DNA from 2 places in the Bradyrhizobium sp. NBAIM18 genome. Region 1 is predicted to be linked to the other one. Evidence: riboswitches for the same ligand, from Rfam matches in the RefSeq annotation. Region 1 holds a riboswitch; the other holds the start of a gene.
The links. Region 1 has a riboswitch for cobalamin ahead of I6F17_RS30955 (DUF1636 domain-containing protein). Riboswitches for the same ligand answer to the same signal wherever they lie in the genome.

Region 1 (12,118 bases):
CGCTCTCGACCCTGGCGTGATAGGGCTCGTCGCCCGCGGGAATGTCGAGCTTGGCGAGATAGGCCTTGCGGAAATCATCTGACGTGAACAGGCCGTGCAGATGGCTGCCCTGCACACGGCCGTCGCGCGAGATCGCGCCTTCAGGCTCGCCGTCCAGCTTCGCGAAGGGGCGGGCGCGATCGGGTCCTTCGGTGCGACCGATGTGGATCTCGTAAGCCTGGATCGGCTGGTCCGTCGCGGCATGCACGGCCGCAACGCGCGTGAGGGTTTTTTGCGGGCTCATCACCGTCTCGACATCGAGGAGCCCGAGGCCCGGCGTGTCGCCCGCAGGTCCCTCGATGCCTTCGGGGTCGGCGACGCTGCGTCCCAGCATCTGATAGCCGCCACAGAGGCCGAGCACATGGCCGCCCCTGCGGTGGTGCGCGAGCAGGTCGATGTCCCAGCCCTGCGCGCGCAGGAAGGCGAGGTCGCCGCGGGTGGATTTGGAGCCGGGAATGATGACGAGGCGCACGTCGCCCGGGATCGCCTCGCCTGGGCGCACCATCACGAGATCGACGCCCGGCTCGAGCTTGAGAGGATCGAGATCATCGAAATTGGCGATGCGCGATAGCGCGAGGCAGGCGATCTTGCATTGGCCCGGCTTGCGCGCATCGCGCAGGCCGAGCGCGTCTTCGGCCGGCAGCTCGCCGGCACGCGGGAACCAGGGCAGCACGCCGAGGCCGCGCCATGCAGTCTTTTGCTCGATCAGCCTGTAGCCGTCGTCGAACAGCGTGGGATCGCCGCGGAACTTGTTGATGACGAAGCCAGAGATCATCGCGGCATCGTCGGGGTCGATCACCGTCTTGATGCCGACCAGCTGGGCAATGACACCGCCACGGTCGATGTCGCCGACCAGCACCACCGGCACATTCGCCTTACGGGCAAAGCCCATATTAGCGATGTCGGACTTGCGCAAATTCACCTCGGCCGGGCTGCCGGCGCCTTCGACCAGCACCAGATCGGCGCGCTCCTTCAGCCGTTCGAAACTCTCCAGCACCGCGCCCATCAGCGACGGTTTCATCGCCGCGTAGTCGCGCGCGCGTGCGGTCGCGATGCGCTTGCCGTGGACCACGACCTGCGCGCCGACATCGGTCTCGGGTTTGAGCAGCACCGGGTTCATGTCGGTGTGCGGCTCGACACCGGCGGCGAGGGCCTGCAGCGCCTGGGCGCGGCCGATCTCACCGCCATCGACGGTGACCGCGGCGTTGTTCGACATGTTCTGCGGCTTGAACGGCAGCACGCGCAGACCACGGCGCGTAAAGGCGCGCGCGAGGCCGGCGACGATGAGCGACTTGCCCACGTCCGAGCCGGCCCCCTGAATCATCATTGCGCGTGCCATTGAACCTAGAACTCGACGCCGGCCTGCGCCTTGATGCCGGAACGGAACGGATGCTTGACCAGCGTCATCTCCGTGACGAGGTCGGCGATCTCGATCAGCTCGTCCTTGGCGTTGCGACCGGTGAGCACGACATGCGTCATCGCAGGCTTTTGCGTCGTCAGGAACTCGATGACTTCGGCGATATCGAGATAGTCGTAGCGCAGCGCGATGTTGATCTCGTCGAGCACGACCATGCGCAGCCGCTCGTCGAGGATCAGTTCCTTGGCCTTCTCCCAGCCGGCGCGCGCGGCGGCGATGTCGCGGGCGCGGTCCTGCGTCTCCCAGGTGAAGCCTTCGCCCATCGCATGGAACTGGCAGAGATCGCCGAAATGGCCGGTGAGCAGGCGCCGCTCGCCGGTGTCCCAGGCGCCCTTGATGAATTGCACCACCGCGCAAGGGAAGCCATGCGCGACGCAGCGGACGATCATGCCGAAGGCCGAGGAGGATTTTCCCTTGCCGGCGCCGGTATGGACGATGATCAGGCCCTTTTCGCCGCTCTTGGTCGCCATGATCTTGTCGCGGGCGGCCTTCTTCTTCGCCATTTTCTGGGCGTGCCTGATGTCGGTTTCCTCGGCTGTTTGGGTATCCGGTTCAGATGTCATGGGACCCGGTCCTTCGGCTTGACAAGTGGCGGCCACCGGCAAATGGTGGCCCGGCGTTGGTTCCTGTCCTATGACAGGCGAAGAGGGAATGCGATAGGGTCCGAATCGGCAGATCTGGATCCAAACTGCAGCCGCCCCCGCGACCGTGACCGGAGAGATGCCCGAGGCCACTGATTCCTTACGGAATCGGGAAGGCGGGGATCGAAGGGCCAAAACCCTGCTCCGCAAGCCGGGAGACCTGCCAGCGCGGACGAGTTTTGGACCGGCGGACGGGGTGTTCCGCGACGGGGAAGCGGGCCTTTCTGGAGAATGGTCCGTGCGCCTCATCGCCTCCCGCTGTTATCTGGAAGAGGCGATGACCGTCACACTTCATGTCTGCATCACCTGCCGCGCCGGCCAGACGCTTGGCGAGGGCGAGACGACGCCCGGCAAGCGCCTGCATGGCGCGATTCTCGAGGCCGGCGTGCCCGAGGGCGTCAGCGTGGTTCCCGTCGAATGCCTGTCGGCCTGCAGCCAGGGCTGCTCCGTTGCGCTCAGCGCGCCCGGCCGCTGGTCCTATGTCTATGGCCGCCTGTCCGATGCCAATGCGCAGGACGTGGTCGCGGGCGCTGCGGCCTATGCGGCCGCGCCCGACGGCATCGTGCCGTGGCGCAGCCGTCCCGAAATCTTCCGCAAGCAGTCGCTTGCCCGTATTCCCCCTGTGACCGTCGTGCCGGAGGCCGCTGAATGAACTCGCTCGCAAAAGTCCCGGTTACGGTCGTCACCGGTTTCCTCGGCTCCGGCAAGACGACGCTGATCCAGCATCTGCTCAGCAATGCCGGCGGCAAGAAGCTCGCGGTGCTCGTCAACGAGTTCGGCAGCGAAGGCGTCGACGGCGAGATCCTGAAGTCCTGCGCCGATGCGAACTGTCCGGAGGAGAACATCGTCGAGCTCGCCAATGGCTGCATCTGCTGCACGGTGGCTGACGACTTCATACCGACCATGGAGCAATTGCTGGCCCGCCCGGTGCGGCCCGATCACATCCTGATCGAGACCTCGGGCCTGGCGCTGCCGAAGCCGCTGTTGAAGGCGTTCGACTGGCCGGAGATCCGCTCGCGCATCACGGTCGACGGCGTGATCGCGCTGGCCGACGCCGAGGCCGTCGCGGCCGGCCGTTTCGCGCCGGACCCGGCTGCGGTGGAAGCGCAGCGCGCGGCCGACGAAAACCTCGATCACGAGACGCCGCTGTCGGAAGTGTTCGAGGACCAGATCGCCTGCGCCGACATCGTGCTGCTGACCAAGGCCGACCTTGCGGGCGCAGCCGGAATCGAAGCCGCAAAGGCGGCGATCATCGCCGAGATGCCGCGCCGCGTGCCGATGCTGCCGGTCACCGATGGCGCGATCGACGCGCGCGTCATCCTCGGTCTCGGTGCGGCCGCCGAGAATGATCTCGCCGCGCGGCCCTCCCATCACGACGGCGAGGAAGAGCACGAGCATGATGATTTCGCCTCCGTCGTGATCGACCTTCCGGAGGTGGCGGATATCGAGGCACTGGTCGCCTCCGTCCAGAAGCTGGCGCGCGAGCAGAACGTGCTGCGGGCTAAAGGCTATATCGCGGTCGCGGGCAAGCCGATGCGCCTGCTGCTGCAGGCCGTCGGCGAGCGGGTGCGCCATCAGTTCGACAAGCCTTGGGGCGCTGGTCACAGGCAGTCGAAGCTCGTCGTGATCGGTGAGCACGGCGACATCGACGAGGCTGCGATCAAGGCGGGACTTGGTATCTGATGCACGTCGTCTTCCGCGAGAGCCGCGGTCTCGAGGAGACCGCGACGCCAAGAGACATCGGCCAGGACCCGGCCGATCTCGTGGTGCTCTCGTATTCGGATTCCGACCTTGCCGCGTTCGCGGCCGGCTGGCGGCGCGGCCGGGGCAGCCTGCCGTCGCTGCGGCTCGCCAATCTCGCGGAGCTGCGGCATCCGCTGTCGGTCGACACCTATATCGAGCGCACGCTGTCGCAGGCCCGCGGCATATTGGTGCGCCTGATCGGCGGGGAGTCCTATTGGGCGTACGGGCTTGCGGCGCTCCAGCAACTCGCGAAAGAACGCAACATCGTGCTCGCCGTGCTGCCGGCGGACGGCCGCGACGACACGCGGCTCGATGCGTACTCGACCCTGCCGGTCTCGACGCTGCGGCGGCTCAAGGTGCTCTGCGACTCCGGTGGCCCGGTCGCCGCGCAAGCCGCGATCGCGCAGCTCGCGCTGGCCTCGGGCCTCTATGCCGGCCCGGTCATCGGCGAGATGACCGTGCCCGAGATGGGATTCTACGATCCCGGGCGCGGCGTCATTGCCGCGCCAGTGGGCGGCGAGGGGAAGCCGCGCGCGCTCGTGACGTTCTATCGCTCCTATCTCACGGCCGCCGATACGGGGCCGGTCGACGCCTTGATTGCCGCGCTGCGCGAGAAGGGATTTGACGCCTACGGCGCGTTCGTCACCTCGCTGAAGGCGCCAGGCGTTGCCGACTGGCTGCGCGCGCATTTGGCGCAACATCCTGCGGCGGCGATCGTCAATGCGACGGCGTTCTCGGCCCTTGGCGACGACGGCACGACGCCATTCGATGCCGCGTCCTGTCCGGTGTTCCAGGTCGCACTCTCGACGGCGCGGCGCGAGGATTGGGCGGAATCACTGCGTGGCCTGTCGCCCGGCGATCTCGCGATGCATGTGGTGCTGCCGGAAGTAGACGGCCGCCTTTTCGCCGGCGTGGTGAGCTTCAAATCGGCCGGGATGCGCGATCCGGATTTGCAGTTTGCGCATCTGGCGCACAGGCCGGATGAGGAGCGTGTCAACGCCGTTGCCGCGCGCGTCGCGGCCTCGCGGCGTCTTGCGGAGAAGCCGCCCGGCGAGAAGCGGCTGGCGATCGTCCTCTCGAACTATCCGGGCCGGCCGCATCAGATCGCGCACGCCGTCGGGCTCGACGCGCTGGCGTCGGTCGAGGCGTTGATCTCCGATCTCGCGGCGGTCGGCTTCGACGTTGCGCCGGTCGATGCGCTCGGCGCAAAACTATTGACGCAGAGCTTGACCTGGAGCGTCGCCGAATATCGCACGGGGCTGTCGCGCCTACCGCAATCCTTGCAGGACGATCTAGCGCAAGCCTGGGGCGCGCCGGAGGATGATCCGAGCTGCTGCGACGGCCTATTCCATTTCGCCAGCATGGCGTGCGGCCGGTCGGTCATCGCAGTCCAGCCCGAGCGCGGCGACGCGGCCTCGCGCGATGCCGATTATCACGATCTCGCCCGCACGCCGCGCCACGCCTATGTCGCATTCTATCTCTGGCTCAGGCAGCAAGGCTGCGATGCCATCGTGCATATGGGCGCACATGGCACGCTGGAATGGCTGCCCGGCAAATCCGTGGCGCTGTCGCAAGCGTGCTGGCCGGAAGCGCTGATCGGCGATCTCCCCGTCATCTATCCCTTCATCGTCAACGATCCCGGCGAGGCCGCGCAGGCCAAGCGGCGCATCGGCGCGGTCACCATCGGCCATTTGCCACCGCCGCTTGAGACATCAGCGGTGCCGGAGGGGCTTCGTCGGCTCGAACGGCTGCTCGACGAATATTCGACCGCTGACGGTCTCGATCCCGCCCGTCGCCAGCGCCTGATTGCGGCGATCCGCGATGAAGCGCGCGCGGCGGGCCTCGAACACGATCTCGGCCTCGATGCATCGGCCGCACCGGCCGAAGCGATTCCACGGATCGACCGCTTCGTCTGCGACCTCAAGGAGAGCCAGTTCGGCGACGGGCTGCATGTGTTCGGCCGCGGCACGTGCGGCGATCAGGAGCGGGACGCATTGCGTTCCGTGCTCGCCGGCAAACGCGTTGCCCCCGGGCCGTCGGGCTCCCCGTATCGCGGGCGTCAGGATGTGCTGCCGACAGGGCGCAACCTCTTCGCCGTCGACCCGCGTGCGGTGCCGACACCGTCGGCGCATGCGGAGGGGATAAAACTCGCCGAAGAGCTGCTGCGCCGTCACTTGCAGGATCACGGCGACTGGCCGAAGGGCCTTGTCGTCGATCTCTGGGGCTCGGCGACGATGCGCACCGCAGGCGAAGAGTTCGCGATGGCGCTGCATCTGGCCGGCCTTGCGCCGCGCTGGGATCATGCGTCCGGCCGCGTCACCGGTTACGACATCATCGCCCCGGCCGAGCTCGGCCGTCCGCGCATCGACGTCACCCTGCGGGTATCCGGCCTGTTCCGCGATGTCTTCGCAGGGCTCGCGCAATTGTTCGAAGCCGCCGCCGAGGCGCTCGCCGCGCGCGAGGACGAGGGCGATGAGAATCCCTATCGCCAGCGTGCGTCCCGCGTGTTCGCGCCGCGGCCCGGACACTACGGCGTCGGCCTCTCGGCGATCCCGGATGCCTTCACGCCGGAGACGCGCGAGGCCGCAGGCGAAGCGTGGCTGTCGGCGTCGTCCTGGGCGTTCTCTGCCGATGGCGCGATGCAGCCGGATCGCGAAGGTATCGAACAGCGTCTCGCGTCCGCCGACGCTTTTGTCCACGTCCAGGACTTGCCCGAAACCGATCTGCTGCTGGCCACCGATTATGCCGCGCATGAGGCAGGCATCGCCGCAGCAGCCGCGCATCTCGGGGCAGGCGCGCCGTCGCTCTATCACCTCGATGCGACGCGGCCCGGCGAACCGCATGCGCGCACGCTGACGGAGGAGATCTCGCGCGTCGTTCGCGCACGCGCGGCCAATCCGGCCTGGATCGCCGGCATGATGCGCCACGGTCTCCGCGGCGCCGCCGAGATCACCGCGACGCTGGAGCACATGGCCGCCTTCGCACATCTCGCCGGCGCCGTGCCGCCGCATCTGTTCGACCTCTATTACGACACGACACTCGGCAACGACGACGTCCGCGCCTTCATGGCGCGCGAAAATCCGTCCGCACTCGCCGCAATGGAAACCTGCTTCACGCGCCTGCACGAAGCCTCGCTCTGGCGAACCCGCCGCAATTCGATTGCAGCGGCGCTGCGGGAGGCCTCATGAGCGCGACCACGGTCAAGGGTTGGTGTCCGGGCGCGCTGCGCCCGATGCAATCGGGCGACGGGCTCGTGGTGCGCGTGCGCCCGTTCGGTGGGCGCCTTGAAGCGCCGCAAATCTCCGGGCTTGCGGAACTCGCCGAGCGCTTCGGCAATGGTCTGATCGACGTCACGAGCCGGGCCAATCTGCAGATCAGGGGCGTGAATGAGGACGGCCATCGGCCGTTGCTCGATGGTCTTGCGCGATTGGCACTGCTCGATCCCGACGCCGACATCGAAGCCAGGCGCAACATCCTGGTGACGCCATTCTGGAGCAACGGCGACGAAACGCAGTCGCTCGCCGCGGAGCTCGAGGAGGCGCTTGCCGATTCTGGCCTGGCGCTTCCCACCAAGTTCGGCTTCGCCATCGATGACGGGCGGTCGCGTGTTCTCGCTGGCGATTCCGCCGACATCCGCATCGAGCGCGACCGCTCGGGCGGTCTCCTGGTGCGGGCCGATGGCGCCAAGCTCGGTCGTTCCGTTGAACGCGGACAGGCCGTGAGCGCGGCGCTGGCGCTCGCAAGCTGGTTCATCATCTCCGGCGGTGCAAACGGCGGGCGAGGGCGCATGGCAGCCCACATCGCATCCGGCGCCGTGTTGCCTCAATCGTTGCGCGGCGAGACCGAGCCAGCGCCGGTGATGGCCGCGGTGCGGCCGGGACACTATCCGCAAGGTGCAATGGTCGGGGTGGCGTTCGGGCAGATGCTGCACGCGACGCTGCATCAATTCTCTGCTTGCGGCCATGCGCTGCGCATGACCCCGTGGCGGATGGTGCTGAGCGAAGGCAAGCGCGAGATGCCGAGCGGGACGGGGCTCATCACCGAGCCGTTCGATCCGGCCCTACGCGTCATCGCCTGCAGCGGCGCGCCGCGCTGCCGCGAGGCCCATGCCGATACGCGCGCGCTGGCCGCGGCGCTCGCGCCGCGCATCCCCGCCGACGCGCGGCTCCATGTCTCCGGCTGCGGCAAGGGCTGCGCCCATTCCGGCGCGGCTGCGGTTACCCTGATTGCGACGCGTGCCGGGTTCGATCTCGTCCGCGACGGCTCGACCCGCGACGCGCCGGTGCTGCGCGGGTTGAACGGCGCCGACATCGTCAGCGATCCCTCCATCCTGGTCGGAGGGAACTGATGCCGCACACCTACGAGACCGACGGCGCTGTGATCTACCGGCAATCCTTTGCCACCATCCGGGCCGAGGCCGATCTCGCCCGCTTCGCGCCGGACGAGGAGCAGGTGGTGGTGCGGATGATCCATGCCGCCGGCATGGTCGGCCTCGAGGCGCATATCCGCTTCACCCCTGATATGGCGATTGCCGCGCGCGCGGCCTTGCAGAAGGGCGCGCCGATCCTGTGCGACGCGCGCATGGTGTCCGAAGGCATTACGCGGGCAAGACTACCCGCCGCCAATGCCGTGATCTGCACGCTCGGCGATCCCGCCGTGCCCGCGCTGGCACAGTCCATGCGCAACACGCGCTCGGCCGCCGCGCTGGAACTGTGGAGACCGCACCTCGATGGCGCGATCGTCGCGATCGGCAATGCACCGACCGCGCTGTTTCATCTGCTCAACATGCTGGAGGATCGCGACTGCCCGCGGCCGGCTGCGATCATCGGCTGTCCGGTCGGCTTCGTCGGCGCGGCCGAATCCAAGGCCGCGCTGATGGCCGATCCGCCGGCACCGGCGCTCACCGTCGAAGGCCGCCTCGGCGGCTCCGCCATCACGGTTGCTGCCGTGAACGCGCTGGCAAGCCGGAGCGAATAGCCATGGGACGCATCATCTGCTGCGGTCTCGGCCCCGGCGATCCTGATCTGATGAGCGTGCGTGCCGATCGTACGGTGCGGGGCGCCAGCCACGTCGCCTATTTTCGCAAGAAGGGCAGGCTCGGTCAGGCGCGCCGCATCGTCGAGGGCATGCTCGCGAGCGGCGTTACCGAATATCCAATGGAATATCCGGTTACGACCGAGATTGCTTTCGACAGCGCGGAATACGTCCAGCTGCTCGCAGGCTTCTACGACGAGTGGGCCGAGCGCCTGGCGCGGCTTGCGCGCGCCGTCGACATCGTCGTGCTGTGCGAGGGCGATCCCTACTTCTACGGCTCCTTCATGCACCTCCACACGCGCCTGCAAGGCCGCGTCGAGATCGAGGTGATCGCCGGCATTCCCGGCATGGTCGGCTGCTGGAACGGCGTCGGGCAGCCGATCGCGCTCGGCGACGACGTGACGACGGTGCTGATGGGGACGCTCCCCGAGGCCGAGCTCGAACGGCGCATGCGCGATTCCGATGCACTGGTCGTCATGAAGACCGGCCGCAACCTGGCAAAGGTGCGCCGGGCGCTCAGCTCCGCCGGGCGGCTCGCCGATGCCTGGCTGGTTGAGCGTGGCACCATGCCAGGCGAGCGCGTGGTGCGGCTCGCCGAGATCGATGCGGCCGACTGTCCCTATTTCGCGATCGTGCTCGTGCACGGCAAGGGCCGGCATCTGGACGCCGCCGAATGACGGGCACCCTGACCATCGCGGGCCTCGGCCCCGGCAGCGACGCGCTGGTGACGCCCGAGGTCACCGCTGCGTTGGCCACCGCGACCGACATTCTGGGCTATGCGTCCTATGTCGCGCGCGTGCCGCCGCGGCCTGGGCTCACCCTGCATCCATCCGACAATCGCGAAGAGCTGCAACGCGCGAGCGAAGCCCTGCGGCTTGCCGCCGAAGGCGGCCAGGTCGTCGTCGTCTCTTCTGGCGATCCCGGCGTGTTCGCGATGGCATCCGCCGTGTTCGAGGCACTCGAGCAGGCGCCGGAATTTCGTGAGCTTTCGATCCGTGTGCTGCCCGGCGTCACCGCGATGCTGGCGGCCGCCGCGCGTGCCGGCGCGCCGCTCGGCCATGATTTCTGCGCGATCAACCTCTCCGACAATCTCAAGCCGTGGGCGGTGATCGAGAAACGCCTGCGCCTCGCGGCGGAAGCCGATTTTGCCATCGCGATGTACAACCCGCGCTCGGCCAGCCGCCCGGAAGGATTCGGCCGTGCGCTTGCGCTGCTTCGCGAGGCCGGCTGCGGCGAGCGTCTCGTGATTTTCGCGCGCGCGATCAGCGCGGCCGATGAAAAGATCGAGATCGTGACGCTGAACCAGGCGACGCCCGAGATGGCCGACATGCGCACACTGGTGATCCTCGGCAACTCGCAGACGCGCCGCCTCGGCCGCTGGGTCTATGCGCCGAGGCGGGCAGAATGACCGAGCCACTGCATCACGTCAGCGACGCGCTCGGCCCGTCGGCGCTCGGGCAGCTCTGGTCGCGAGATCATGATCACGGGCAGGCCGAGCATGCGCGCCGCGTCGATCTTCGCGCGTGCGCCGTCGCCGCCGGAATTGCGGGCAACGATCCAGGCGATGCCGCGTGTGCGCATCATCGCCAGCTCACTATGAAGCGTGAACGGTCCACGCGACACGATCACATCGGCCGCGAAGGGCAGGGGCGCGTCGGGCGGATCGACGAAGCGCAGCGTGTAGGCGTGCTGCGGCTTCGTCGCGAATGGCGCGATGTGCTGGCGGCCGATGGCGAGGAACACGTTTGCCGGGGCGTCGGGCAGTGCGGAGACGGCAGTGTCGACATCCGTCACCTCGATCCAGGTGTCGGCGGATGCCTTGATCCAGGGCGCGCGCTCCAGCGCAAGCAACGGCGTGCCCGTCTGGGTGCAGGCGTCGACCGCGTTGCGGCTCATCTCGGCCGCGAAGGGATGCGTCGCATCGATCACATGCGTGATGCCTTCGGCGCGGATGTAATCCGCAAGTCCGCTCACGCCGCCGAAACCGCCGATGCGCGTCGCCAGCGGCTGATCGGCGGGCGCGCGGGTGCGGCCGCCATAGGAATAGACGGCGTCGATGCCGGCGCGCGCGATCTCCGCTGCGAGCAGGCTCGCATCGGCCGTTCCGCCCAGAATGAGGGCGCGAATCATGTCTGATCCCTGGCTGACCATCATCGGTATCGGGGAAGATGGCCTTGCCAGCCTGTCGGAGGCAAGCCGAAAGGCGCTTGCCAGGGCCGAAACCGTGTTCGGCGGCGAGCGCCATCTTGCGCTTGCCGAAATTGGCAGCCGCGGCCGTCCGTGGCCGGTGCCGTTCGATGCCAATGTCGTTCTGAGCTGTCGCGGCAGGCCGACGGTGGTGCTCGCCTCTGGCGATCCGTTCTGGCATGGCGCTGGCGCAAGCCTCGCCGAGAAGCTCGATAGCGGCGAATGGATCGCGCATCCCGCACCTTCGACCTTCTCGCTTGCGGCCGCGCAGCTGGGGTGGCGTCTGGAGTCCACCATTTGCCTCGCCCTGCACGCTGCCCCGTTCGAACGTCTGGTTCCTTATCTTGCGCGCGGTGCGCGCATCATTTGCCTGGTACGCGATGGCAAGGCCGGCAGCGATCTTGCGAAATGGCTGACGGAACGCGGCTGGGGCTCCTCGACATTCTGGACTCTCGCCGCGCTCGGCGGGTCGCGCGAAAGTGTCAGGGAGTATCGCGCTAAGGATTATTCTGGTGGTCTCACGGGAAACCCAGTGGCAGTAGCCGTGGAGGCGAGGGGCGCACATGGCATTGCTCGCAGCTCGGGCCTGCCGGACGACCTCTTCGTTCACGACGGCCAGATCACCAAGCGGCCGGTGCGCGCGCTTGCGCTCTCGGCGCTGGCGCCGCGTGCCGGCGAGCGGCTGTGGGATATCGGCGCTGGTTCAGGCTCGATCTCCGTGGAGTGGGCGCTGTGTGGTGGGAGGGCAAGTGCAGTCGAAGCGCGCGAGGATCGCGCCGCGAACATCCGCAAGAATGCAGCCGCATTCGGTCTGGCGCATCGGATCACAGTCGTCACGGGCAGGGCACCGGAAGCTCTTGCCGGGTTGGAAGCGCCGGATGCCGTCTTCATTGGCGGTGGTCTCGACGAAGTGTTATTTGATGCGATCTGGACGCGGCTTTCGCCTGGAGCACGGCTCGTCGCACATTCGGTCACGCTGGAGACGGAAGCGCTGCTCGGCGAGCTGCATCAGCGTCACGGCGGCGAACTGATGCGGGCCGAAATTTCGCATGCCGCC
Region 2 (12,118 bases), on a different contig from region 1:
ACGTCGCTGACCACGACATCGTGGCTTCCGGTGCCTTGCAGTCCGATGACGTCCCAATTGGGCCGAATTGTCACCTTCTCGGCCGGCATCACCGCTACACGCGGGAGGTCACCGCTCGGATCGTCTTCCAACGTGATACCAACTCCTATCAAATCCGCCTCGGGTGAGCCGCTAGCGAATGGCCACACGCCGTTCACGATAAATCCGTCGGCGCATCGCTTAGCGGGTTGGAGCGGGAAAAGCGCACCCGCCAACACCACGTCAGGTCCATTGGCGTACACTTTGCGAAGGGTGTCGTCGGGAAGAGCAGCGAGGTAGCGAGCTCCATCCCCGAAGCTGGCGACCCAACCGGCGGAGCCGTCGGCCTCGGAAATGCGCTCGACCAGCCGACAAAAATCGGCTGGCGTTCGCTCCTCACCGCCGAATCGCTTGGCAGCCATAGCCCGATAGACGCCGACGCGTCTGAAGCCGTCGATGATTTCTTTTGGAATCTTCTGCGCGCGGCTAAACTCGTTGCGACGCGCACGGATGTCGACGAGTAGCTTCGACAGATCAGCCCAGGTCGCAGCCGCGGCGTGGGTCCCGGAAGTTATCTTTTCTGGTAGAGCGTTCATAGATCATCCTCCGTATCTTGAGCCGATCATCGCCGCGAGTCATTCATATGGACTGGGCGTATGGCGAGGCCAGGTGATTTGGCACCCGCTGGGCGGCATTCTCAAACCTGTCGCAGTTGATATCGAATGCATGAGATTGCATGGGGTAGCTTCCCAAGTTAAGCGGCCGGAGGCCTGAACGAGATGTAGCTGTTGTCGCTGGCATTGAGGCTGGCCGGCAAAGCAGCCGGTACGCTGCGGCGGCATCGATCCGCCTTTGCCGCACTGACTCTCCGGCGGTCGATCGGGGGCTGCGGTGCATGTCTTCTCCACATGAACGTGTGGTCACACTTGGGACAGGCCGGGTCGAACCAAGTTTGGAATTCTTGAGTTGTGCTTGGTAGAGCGCCCAAGCCTGCGGCCTCTTGCCGGCCTTCCCAGCAATTGACGTGCCATCAAGCATGGCTGCCGACTTTGTCTGAATCGCGCGAGATCACTCGGCCGTGCCATGCCAGCACGATGCTCGTGTCTCCGTGTTTTCTTTCAGGCACAAGATGTCATTAACTCAACAAGCCGCAAAGAAAACCACAGAGGCGGACCTCGACCGCCAACGACCGGGTTCAACGTTCCTGCTTAAGCTTAAGTCCCGCTCCGGTCTCCTGACGCCACCAACAGCCCAAATTTGCTGCTCGTGCGACTGCTGGTGAGCGCTTGCTTAGAAGCTGACCTCCAGACCGCAGGTGTTCAAGAAACGCACGGCGGCTCCAGACGCTGTAATTGCACGATTAACTGTGGTTCGAGGTGACTGCAAGAGTGCCCCGCTCATGCAAGCGAAGACGAAGCGTTTCGAACAGGTTTCGGGGGCTTTCCGGGCTTGCCAGCAACAGAGGAGCCTGTCCGCGTTCTGTCGTACCGAACGCAAGAAGTTCGTGCACATTCCTGACTGGCCGACCCTCTTGCGGCCGCTGGCGGCTCTTTCTTCGGCGGTCTACCAATTCTTCCGATCTTGGCCGAGCTTGCCAAATTCCTGCGACAACTATGCGCGCATCACGAGCGTTGCGACAGACCAGGCACGGCACGTTCTGAAGCTAGTGCTCTGTTCCCATAAGCGACTCCGTGGTTGAAGAGCCTGATTCCGGAAGCGCGGTTGCCAGATGATTTCCGTCGGTGCGCGCAGTTGAAACATGGCTGCTGGCGCACCGAAGTCAGCTGTGCAGATAGAACTCGAAACATTCGCTAAGTCTCGCCGGTTTCTTTTCGTGTCGAGCTCGTCATGGAGGACGGCGAACGAGACGATCTAACGAACGATTGATGCGCGGCTGGCTTTCCGATGGTCGCGGTCTCCCAAATGGCTGATGCAGGAGGGCTGTCCGGTACTGATGCGGGTAGCATGCTGCTTTACAGCCCCAGGCCGTGCAGTCTTGCTGGTTGTACTATGTGATCCTCGGCCCTGGCTGAGCTCGGTTATAAAAGCAGGACCGTGGATGCCTTGCCCGCTCGGAGCTGAGAAGCTCTCGGGATCGTCGCGTGCTCTGGAGTTCAGAGCCTGCAATGCTTCGCGATGCGATCTGCTGCCTGAACACCTCCATTGGGTTGGCGGTTCAACCAGGAGGCATGAATGCTGCCGGACGCGTTATGTGTGTTTCTTGATGCTGGCCGCGCGTTGCCAACATGAGTGCGTATAACACGAGAAGAATTAAGAGGCCGCGCATATCTAAGGGTTCCTGAAGCGATGACAATTGTGGAGCGGATAGCATCCGGCGTATTTGTTGTAGACGATGGACCAACAAAACGGCGCGGAACAGAAGCGCTGTATCAGGCAGCAGACGATTTGCCGGGAGTGTGAAGGTGCTGGCATCAGCTCACAATATCGACCTTGCCGGTGTCGATCCGATACAGGCCCCCGACGACCTTCAGTCGGTTCTGCTCGACTGCGGCGTTCAGAATCGGACCCGTCGATTTGAATTTGCTGACGTTATTGATCACATTTTGTCGGGTTGCTTGGGCGAACGCGTCGCCGGCTTGGTCGCCAGATGCTTTCACTGCAGGAGAAAGTGCAGTGACCAGGGATGAAATGTGCCCCGGCGGCCGCTTATCTTCATGGAGCGACTTGATCGTGGCGTCTATCGCACCGCAATGATCGTGGCCAAGTACGAGGATCAGCGGCGTGTTGAGTATGGCAACCGCGTATTCCATACTGGCGAGCGTATCATCGTTAGCGAAGTTGCCGGCGACCCGGCAGACAAACAGATCACCTAGTCCGCTGTTGAAGACAAGTTCGGGGACCACGCGGGAGTCGGCGCAGCTCAGAACCGCTGCATATGGATTTTGTCCCTCAACCAAGACCGGCCGCTCGCGCCTGAAATCGTCGACTCGTGATGCGCCCTGGACATAACGATCGTTCCCCTTCAGCAGCCGACTCAGGGCAGCATCTGGCGAGAGCAGGTTGTTTGGCTTGGGCGGGCCTTTTGCTTCCTTCGCGTCGACAATCTTACTGCCGAACCGCAGGAAAGCTGTCGAAGCAGCAAAGAGCAACAGTGACCGGCGCGAACGCGCGTGCTTGTTTAAATGGGACATGTCTTGAGATGGGCTGCTTGCATGTGTCGCCTCATGGCACGGCCTTACGCCACCCGGTGGCTTCGGCTTCCGCTTCGCTGCAGAGCCAGCGTTCGCCGCGCTTCTTCGTCATGCCGATTTGTTCGTAACCGGGTTGCCCTGGCAGGTAATAAATGCGCTCGCCTCTGCGCTCGACAGTGCCTTTTATCAGGCACTCGGGGGACGGCGGTTCCGATAGCAGGACGGATCCAAGCAGGACTTCCTGAGCGTCGACCGGAACCGACGTCGCGCCCACGATAATCGTACCCCTATTGCGGCGAGGCCAGTCCCAGGGCGCGATGAACGCGCCGGACCACAGCCCCGCATGGGCTGTGCTGGCCGCCAACTCATAAACAAGGTAGGTATGGTGAGATGCACCAGCCGATAGCGCCAAGCCCGAGCGTACCATCCAGGCGTTTATATCCTCGCCTTGGATGAAGCAGCTGCCGAGGGCTCGCCGATACTCATCGACTCTTTCGGTATGACAATCCCACGTTCGCCCATTCGAATGCTTGATGAGCTCGTCGCGAACAGCTACGCCGCAGGCCCATTTCCGGCCCTGTGCGTCGAGGCAAATCTGATCCGTCTCAGGAGCTTCGATGCCTGAGAGACGAACGGTCGTTTTCTCGATCTGGATTGTATTGCCGTCGAGGATGCGCGGAGCACCGCTGAGTGTCGCGGCGAAAACCGGAGATGTGATGAGAGCGATCAATGCGAACATAATTCCGCGGTGCTTCATCCCGACAATAACCTTTCGCTACTGATCCATGTTCACGCACGATACGGTGCCGATACATTCGATTGCTCGACCACAGATGTAGATTCCGCCGGCTTCGATGTGTGCTTTATGAGAGCTTAGCGTGAGACCGAGCCTACGACCTGACGCTGCGTAAGGATCAAGAGCTTTCTTCCCGTGCGTGCGGCGGTGTCCTTCGAGCATCGGCGGCTCTCTCACCGGAAGCGTACTGTACCGTTGAACCTAAGGAGGAGATCCTCCGCGTGGCGCCGAACTCGCGATGCTGGACAAACCCGATCCACGGAATGCTGTGCTCCTCCTTGCAAAAAGTGAGCGACTATGAAGCGTCGGCGCTTGCGGCTGAGTCAGGCGTTGAGGAGCAACCTTGCCATGGTTAGTGATGACTTCCATCGGCAAACCGGACAGTTCCGACGAGGGCGAGGAAATTCGCCCCAAAGTCTTGTCACGAAAAAGATGTTCACCTGGTCTGGCTCGCTCTGACCGGGTTAGACAAAGACGCGATGGAGTTCAGCCTCAACGCTCGCCGCGTAAATGAAGCGTTCTTGTTCGAGCAAACCGCGCAAATCCGTTCCTTGTTACGCCAGACGAGATGATCGTTGATACCAATCGCATTATGGCATTTGGCTCCTCCGCGCGGCACCATCGTCGTTGGTGCTACTGCCCAGACGTGTGTACAAGAATTGAACTGTTTATGGCTCAGGCGGCGCTACGGGCCGCCGCTCTTTGGTAGTGACGGTTCCCCGCGATCTCAAGTGGCTTACCCAGGAACGCTGGCATCAGCGCCCGTTTTCTCCAGGAATTGGAAAGGCTGCGATATCGAGCCGCGGGCTTTGCCGTGGATGCACCCGGCGTGGGCAAGCTGCCGACGTGTGCGGACAATCGCGAGTGCCATCCTGATGCAATTCAGTGTGAGGTTTCAGTCCACAATACGTGTTTGCCCATCGCGCACTCGGGGCGAATAGCTCTGGTGCGGTTTAGCCGACTCAAGCTACACATCGTTCCTTAGCACCTCACTACATAATGGGAATGAGATGGTCGCAGTCGTTCGGGAAGTACCGGTCTCATCTTACGCGCTTGAAGTAGATGGCCAACTCAGAGCCGAATTCGCGACCAAAGACGGTGCCACGGCAGGTCGAGCAGAATTAAAGAAGCGGTTTCCGATGCTTAAAATCCGGGTCTATGACGTGCAGACGAATGAATGCGAGGAAATCTAGGGCCGAGTCAGTTCGGCGCTCAACGTGCTTGCGTACAGCTCCGGAGCTTCCCGCCCTGCGCACTCGGAAATGGGCAGGCGCTCAGCGGGTATGCCGGGGTTGCTACCAGTTTAACTTCCTCGCCCGTTTCGTCTCAGCATAGGTCCCTAGTGCCGGGTCAAAGTCGCTTGGCTCACGCTCCTGCGTATGCCGCAGTCACACGATGCGCGGCGCGCACGCCGAGTCGGCTTGGGCCGGAGGCATCTACAAACTCTCTACTGAAGAATGCAAGAGGTGGTTCCCCCCAGCAACTTGGTGTGCTCTCACTGGGTGGAGTGCAGGCGGCAAACCACATCTCGCAAACTAGTACGCGCCGCTAAGCTCGACACGTGGTGGAAGAACGCAATTGTGCTGCTCGACCTTCCTTACGGCGGGCCGAACTGCTGCGAGAAAGGCAGCGGGACTGTTGCGGAGCCGTAAACAACGCAACTGCAGAGCGCGTATGTCTTGCAGTTGGTACGAGGCGTTCGACCGTACGGCAGCTGCGGTGCGATGTTGCCCTGCGCGACCGTCTGCTAAGGCCTTCGCTCTCCTAGTCTTCCTCTTCCTTTGGCTCGGTCCGTTGGAACCAGGAGCCCGGAGGAAATTTCGCGATGCGCTTGGCAAAAGAGGATTGTGGCTCCCAATCTTGGCCTTCGCTCTTCTCGAAGGTGATGACCCCGTTGTGTGTAAAATAACGTGGTCCTTGGATATCGCAATTCACCAAGAGCAGAATGCGCCATAGATCGCCTTTCTCGTTCGGCTTGTCATTCTGCTTGGGTAAGTAGTCGACCCGAACAGGTTCAATGATAGTGCATCGGCCCTGCCGCAGAAGATCGCCGAGCCGGCCTTGCGGCGTAGTCACAAAGTTGAAGTTACTTGGATCATGCAGAAAGCTAAGATTTGCGTCCCTTTCACCATCTGCGACTTCTTTGGCGATCAGCGAGAGCGCTAGGGCACGCCAGCCCAATTCCATCGGCTTCGCATAGGTTGACGCAAGCTCAATCGTACCGTCGAGCGCGACTTTCCAGGTGATAGCGTACTGTTCGTCTGATTTGTTGTCTCGGTGCCTGGTCCACGAAACGAAAACATGGTCGTTTTCGCCAAGTTCAGCGACCCCCCACATCTGAGGGACGAACTGTGCCACCTTCGAGACATTGGAGATGATTTGTTCTATCGTCTCACCATCTTGCGCTCGCCACGTTGACTTGAGTCTTTCGACAAGTGGGTTGTCGCTGGCGCGAATAGTGTTACTCATGGCAGCCGGCCAGGCTAGGCAGATTAGAAGTCCGCCCATGCGAAGCCATAGCGCGGGTCTTCCCGACATTCTCTTCATAACCCTCGGCCTATCACGTTTCATCCGTACATCTTTCAAGGCGGGCAACCTTGAACCTGCTATGAGCGAGCGCAAGAAGTTTACGGAGACGCGACGGGGCACCCGCGGCTGTCCCGCGCGGGCAGGCGCTCCCCTCTATGTCACGCGCCGCTAACTTCCATAGCCAGCGACAGCGTCAATTGGCTGAGCTGGACATCCCCAGCAGAAGAGACTGGGCATGTCGAGGGGCTTGCATTCTTCGTGCCAGGCAGCAGGCGGAGATTTGCACGGGTTTTATGTCCCTATTGTCGACTTTCCGACCTGCGCACGTTTCGATGTTTCCATTCAGTGTATCGGCCGTAGTTTGTGCATCCTTGTCCCGCACAGATAGTTTGCGGAAGAGGTGAACGCCTCGATGCCAAGTGCCTGATGAGATTCGACGGTGTGTTTGCCGTCATTGAACCGGGTGGTTCGCTAAAGTTGCCGTCGGCGTTCGGCCTACATGATGGCTGGCGATACGAGCCGAGAAGTCTGGCTGGCACGAAAATCAACCTGCTCGCCGCGTATGTTGCTAGATTGCGCCTCCTGCCTTGACGTGTTCAATGGGGATCCTCTAGTCGAGAAAATAGCTGGCCAGCGAATGTGCTGGGCGAACCGCTGGAAATCGGAAGCCGCATCGAATGCATTCTGCTCGAAACGGCGGTAATCGCCGCTACGCGGGCTGGTTTTGTCCCTTTCATTGATGGGGCGGGCGGCGTCGCCTCAAGGCAGCTCCGAGTCGCACTCCGACATCCGACAAGGACATCTCTGATTGCGATAGCTCTGTTTAGAGAATCATAGAGATGGACGGTCATTCGCCTAGTAGATGTCGCAGATTAGCGTGGCACATAATCTGAGAGGTTGACGGAAGAGTCCTCCTGCCGATAATCCAAGCTCGTCGAGGTTCTCCGAATCCCACTTGATCCGGAGCTAAGAGGGAAGCCGGTCCAAATGCCGGCGCTGCCCCCGCAACTGTGAGCGGCGAGCTACTGTCCAACGATGTCACTGAAGCCCGCACGGCTTTGGGAAGGCCGGACAGCAGCGATGAGCCAGCGAGCCAGGAGACCTGCCCCGACGATAGATTGGTCCACGGGCGGGGTGTCTCGGTGGTGCGCCAAGCAGCCGTCGCGCGCGCGACTTCCTCTGCCTGCGTCCGCCATGGCCTCTGTCCCCAACAGGGGTTAACACTATGTCTCTTCTCTCTCTTCCGGTTGCTACGCTCGGTACGCCACGCATCGGTCCAAGGCGTGAGCTCAAATTCGCTCTTGAAAGCTACTGGGCCGGAAAGATCAGCGAACAGCAATTGCTCGAGGACGCATCCGGCCTGCGCGCAGCGAACTGGGCTCGTCAGAAGTCTCTCGGCGTCACGGTCATTCCGTCGAATGACTTCTCGCTGTATGATCAGGTGCTCGATACAAGTGTCATGGTTGGCGCTATCCCGGAGATCTACGCCTCGAAAGGAGAATCCGTTTCCCTCAAGACGTACTTCGCCATGGCTCGCGGATCACAATGCGACGATCAGGATGCGAGTTGCGGTCTGGGCCCGCGGGGGTCTGGCGCACCCGCGCAGGAAATGACTAAGTGGTTTGATACCAACTACCACTACATGGTTCCCGAGTTTTACAAGGGACAGGGGTTCAGACTTTGCTCTCGCAAACCAATTGAAGAGTATGTGGAAGCAAAGGCTCTAGGCTTTCAAACCCGCCCTGTCATGATCGGGCCCGTCACATTCCTAAAGCTCGGTAAGAGTGCCGATAGCGCGTTCCAGCCCCTCTCCCTACTGGATGATTTGATACCGGTCTATATCGACGTTCTGCATGAATTGGCCGAACGAGGGGCAAGTTGGGTTCAGTTTGACGAGCCCTGCCTGGTCCTTGATCTGGACGAAGCGGTGCGAAAATCATTGCTACATGCCTATAACCGGTTCGCAAAGGAGGGACCGGCTATCAAGATCATGGTTGCCAGCTATTTCGGCGAGCTAGGCGACAATCTGGATACCGCATTGAGCCTCCCGGTTTCCGGTCTGCACTTTGATCTAGTTCGAGCGCCAGAGTTGTTGGATAAGATCGTCGCTGTCGGCCGAAGTGATCTCGTCATGTCGCTCGGGGTCATCGACGGCCGGAATGTATGGCGGTCGAACTTGTCGTCCCTTCGTCAGCGGCTGGAGCCCGCGATTGCGAAGCTCGGCAAGCACCGTGTACAGCTCGCTCCATCCTGCTCGCTGCTTCACGTGCCGGTCGATGTTGAACTCGAGACCGGGCTCACGTCCGACGTCAAGAGCTGGCTTGCTTTCTCTGTTCAGAAGATGCGTGAGCTTGCGATCCTGGCGCGAGCACTCGCTGGCGACCAAAATGTTGGGCTCGCTCTTGCCGATTCGGAATGCGCTGCGACTGCCCGCCGGACTTCGCCGAAGATCCATGATGCCAATGTCGCTACCCGGATGAGGGCGATCGACCAGACGATGCGCAGGCGCGCAAGCCCATTTGCCCGTCGTTCCGAGATCCAAAGGGCGCGCTTTGGACTACCAGCTTTTCCCACCACGACAATCGGATCGTTTCCGCAGACCAGAGAGGTTCGAAATGCTCGTGCGGCGCATGCGCTAGGCGCGATGAGCGACGAACAATACGACAGGTTCATCAAGGAGGAGATAGCCCGCGCCGTACATTGGCAGGAGGACATCGGTCTTGACGTCCTCGTGCACGGAGAATTTGAGCGCAATGACATGGTGCAGTACTTTGGCGAGCAACTCGGCGGCTTCCTATTTACCAGGAAGGGATGGGTACAGTCTTATGGTTCGCGCTGCGTCAGGCCCCCGATCCTGTTTGGCGATGTAGTGCGGTCGAAGCCGATCACTGTGGACTGGTGGCGCTATGCGCAATCACTAACTAGCAAGCCAATGAAGGCCATGTTGACCGGACCGGTGACGATCCTGAACTGGTCGTTTGTTCGCGATGATATTCCTCGAAGCGAGGTCTGCCGTCAGCTGGCGCTCGCCATCCGCGACGAAGTCCGCGATCTCGAGAATGCCGGTGCGGCCATGATCCAGATCGACGAAGCGGCACTCCGCGAAGGATTGCCCTTGCGCCGATCGGAGTGGAAGGCATATCTCGATTGGGCCGGAGAGTGCTTCCGCATTTGCTCATCGGGCGTTGCCGATCAAACGCAAATTCATACACATATGTGCTACTCAGAGTTTAACGACATCATCGGTGCGATCGCTGCAATGGATGCGGATGTCATTTCGATCGAAACGTCGCGATCGAAAATGGAGCTACTGGACGCATTCAGCAAGTACGACTATCCAAATCAAATCGGACCGGGCGTGTACGACATCCACTCTCCACGCGTTCCCGAGGTGGGCGAAATGCAGGAGCTGATGGTACTGGCTCGGACGCGTTTGCAGGAATGGCAGCTCTGGGTCAATCCGGACTGCGGCCTAAAAACGCGCAACTGGGAGGAGGTTCGGCCTGCGCTAACCAACATGGTCGCTGCCGCCCGCGAACTGCGTGCAGCATCTGATCCGCAAAACCATTGATCCCGCGCTCGGGTCTGTTCTCGACCAAGCGAATTTGCTTGTGGTCACTTGCGCTCTCCACAATCTCGAGCAAGCCTTGGGGCCAACCAAAATGCCTGGCCCCAGTTGGTGGTCCGAAGGAGGTGAACCCGGAGGAACGACGCTGACGCGTCGCGCTACTTGGCCGAGAGAGAATAGCCGACGGTTCATCAAGGCGAGAAACATTCGCCGAAAATATGGACTCATATCGACACATTTATCGTTGCTAATTATGACGTGGTAAGCGATCGTTTGGTCTGAGAGTCAAAATCTACACAGAGGTGTGTCGCTCGCGAGTACATTGGGAACGGTTGCGACAGCAATGCGAGGAGTGATGCCGGACGGTCACCGCAAGCCCCCACCACAATCGGTCCGCTCGGACATGTTTCCCGTCAGGCGCTCTCATTCAAGAAACTCTAGATAGTTTCCGACGAGAGGACGCCGAACCCAGTTCCTGCCTCAACTCACGCCAATCTATTGTGCAGGATGGCCGCCGCTATCCGAGCCAGATACGCCAATGCGTCGGCTGCACGGCGACGTGCTCTCCGGTATTCGCGTTGATCCATCCGCCGAACACCCGGCGACAAGGAAAGACCACCCGGTGAATTGAATTGCCCTCGATCACGGCAATCTCCAGATCCTGATCGAAGGGCGGCATGATTTCGAGCCGCTCCCAGATCGAATCGCCATTAGATCCTGGACGAAGTTCATCGCTGCGAGCTGACAAATTTAGACAACCTTGTGAACATTGCGAACATCGCTTGGTTTCCGCGCGAACAGGCTCTGCCCGATTCGACCGGACGGCGCGCGGTATCGATGGCGTGAGCCGCGGCAGAGGGCTATCGGCCGTCGCATCGTTGGTACGGAACACGGTCCGCTCGCGAACCGAAATATTTTGATTTCCGCCGGGAAACAAGGCCTGAGCTTCAGTCGAATCGATCTGGGTCAGCTCAAGACCTCGGCTGTTGGTATTTGTAACTGTTCTGCACGAACTAAACTGGTCTGCAGCTCCAGCAATCCGGCCCGCGGCGGGGTAGATGGTCCGGCTTTCCGTCATGTCACATCTCTTGTTGGTGACACATCTCCGTGTTCTGCAGCGTCATGGCGTGGGTGTGCGGGCGACCTCAGCCGCGCTCTCGCGCGCGTACCACGCGCTCCAGCGAGCGCGCGAAGACGCCGGATTCGGTTGACACCATTAGAATGAACGTAGCTTCGCTCGGAGCCCATAATCGGGCCTGTCCGCAGGTCGATAAAGTAGACGCCATCGCAAGCGGCGCAACTTATCATGTGCAGGTCATCGACCCGCGGCTCGGCTGCGCCCGGAAGGAGTCCTAAAAAGTGATCGCTGGTACCCGGACATGAAAGCATCATGGGCTCAAGTCGTTCTTTCCGCCATGCGTCTGACCTTACTAGAAGATGACTGCTATCAGGACGGAGCCGCCGCAGCATTGATGCGGGTCAAAAGGCCAGTCCATCCGGAGTGGTTGAGCTCGAGCGGCAGCTACGTGCCACAGACGCCCGCGTTGGCAGTCGACATGTCCGAACTCGGGAGTCCGCCAGGGCCTCGCACTCTCTGCAAGACGCCAGCGTGTTGATTTGAGGCGCAACTCACGCTCCAAGGGCTACGGCAGCATTTTTCCTCATTGCTCCGTGCACGCGGATGGTCAAACGATTGTTCGCCTTTCATTGTCGGTAGCCTTGCGGGGCTGATCCCACCCTTAGGGTTTGGCACTGAAGTCCGGACCTGGGCTCGTGGAAACGTGGGCTGCGACAAGCCTTATGATCGGCTTTGCTGTGGCGGCGGCTGGTGGACTGTCGGATGCATGATCGGGGTTCCTTGCCTGATTGCTGCACGATCGCCTGCGCGTATAGTGCCTCGCCGCCGCATATGAAAATTCTGCACGCGCGCGCCTGCAATGCTAGTGCATGTTGCCCTCGATCGTCTCTGCGAGACAATCCTCGATCAAACACTCGGCGGCATGAGGCTCCTGAGAGGCGCTGCCCCTCGGCTCAAAGCGTCGTGCGATAAGGCAG

Region 2: linked by a shared signal. The riboswitch ahead of metE (5-methyltetrahydropteroyltriglutamate--homocysteine S-methyltransferase) and the one ahead of I6F17_RS30955 (DUF1636 domain-containing protein) in region 1 are both predicted to bind cobalamin.

What each region holds. Positions count from the first base shown of each region.
Region 1 is NZ_JADYVO010000021.1:16,260-28,377, forward strand. Features, by position in the region: gene I6F17_RS30945 (cobyric acid synthase) at 1-1,378, opposite strand, end outside; gene cobO (cob(I)yrinic acid a,c-diamide adenosyltransferase) at 1,384-2,019, opposite strand; cobalamin riboswitch at 2,060-2,280, shown strand; gene I6F17_RS30955 (DUF1636 domain-containing protein) at 2,375-2,749, shown strand; gene cobW (cobalamin biosynthesis protein CobW) at 2,746-3,780, shown strand; gene cobN (cobaltochelatase subunit CobN) at 3,780-7,028, shown strand; gene cobG (precorrin-3B synthase) at 7,025-8,188, shown strand; gene I6F17_RS30975 (precorrin-8X methylmutase) at 8,188-8,817, shown strand; gene I6F17_RS30980 (precorrin-2 C(20)-methyltransferase) at 8,820-9,551, shown strand; gene cobJ (precorrin-3B C(17)-methyltransferase) at 9,548-10,282, shown strand; gene I6F17_RS30990 (cobalt-precorrin-6A reductase) at 10,258-11,004, opposite strand; gene cbiE (precorrin-6y C5,15-methyltransferase (decarboxylating) subunit CbiE) at 11,003-12,118, shown strand, end outside.
Region 2 is NZ_JADYVO010000003.1:345,300-357,417, reverse strand. Features, by position in the region: gene I6F17_RS09125 (acyl-CoA dehydrogenase family protein) at 1-614, opposite strand, end outside; gene I6F17_RS09120 (carbonic anhydrase) at 2,451-3,170, opposite strand; gene I6F17_RS09115 (thermonuclease family protein) at 3,202-3,909, opposite strand; gene I6F17_RS09110 (nodulate formation efficiency C protein) at 5,731-6,435, opposite strand; cobalamin riboswitch at 7,416-7,620, shown strand; gene metE (5-methyltetrahydropteroyltriglutamate--homocysteine S-methyltransferase) at 7,721-10,066, shown strand; gene I6F17_RS09100 (hypothetical protein) at 10,581-11,141, opposite strand.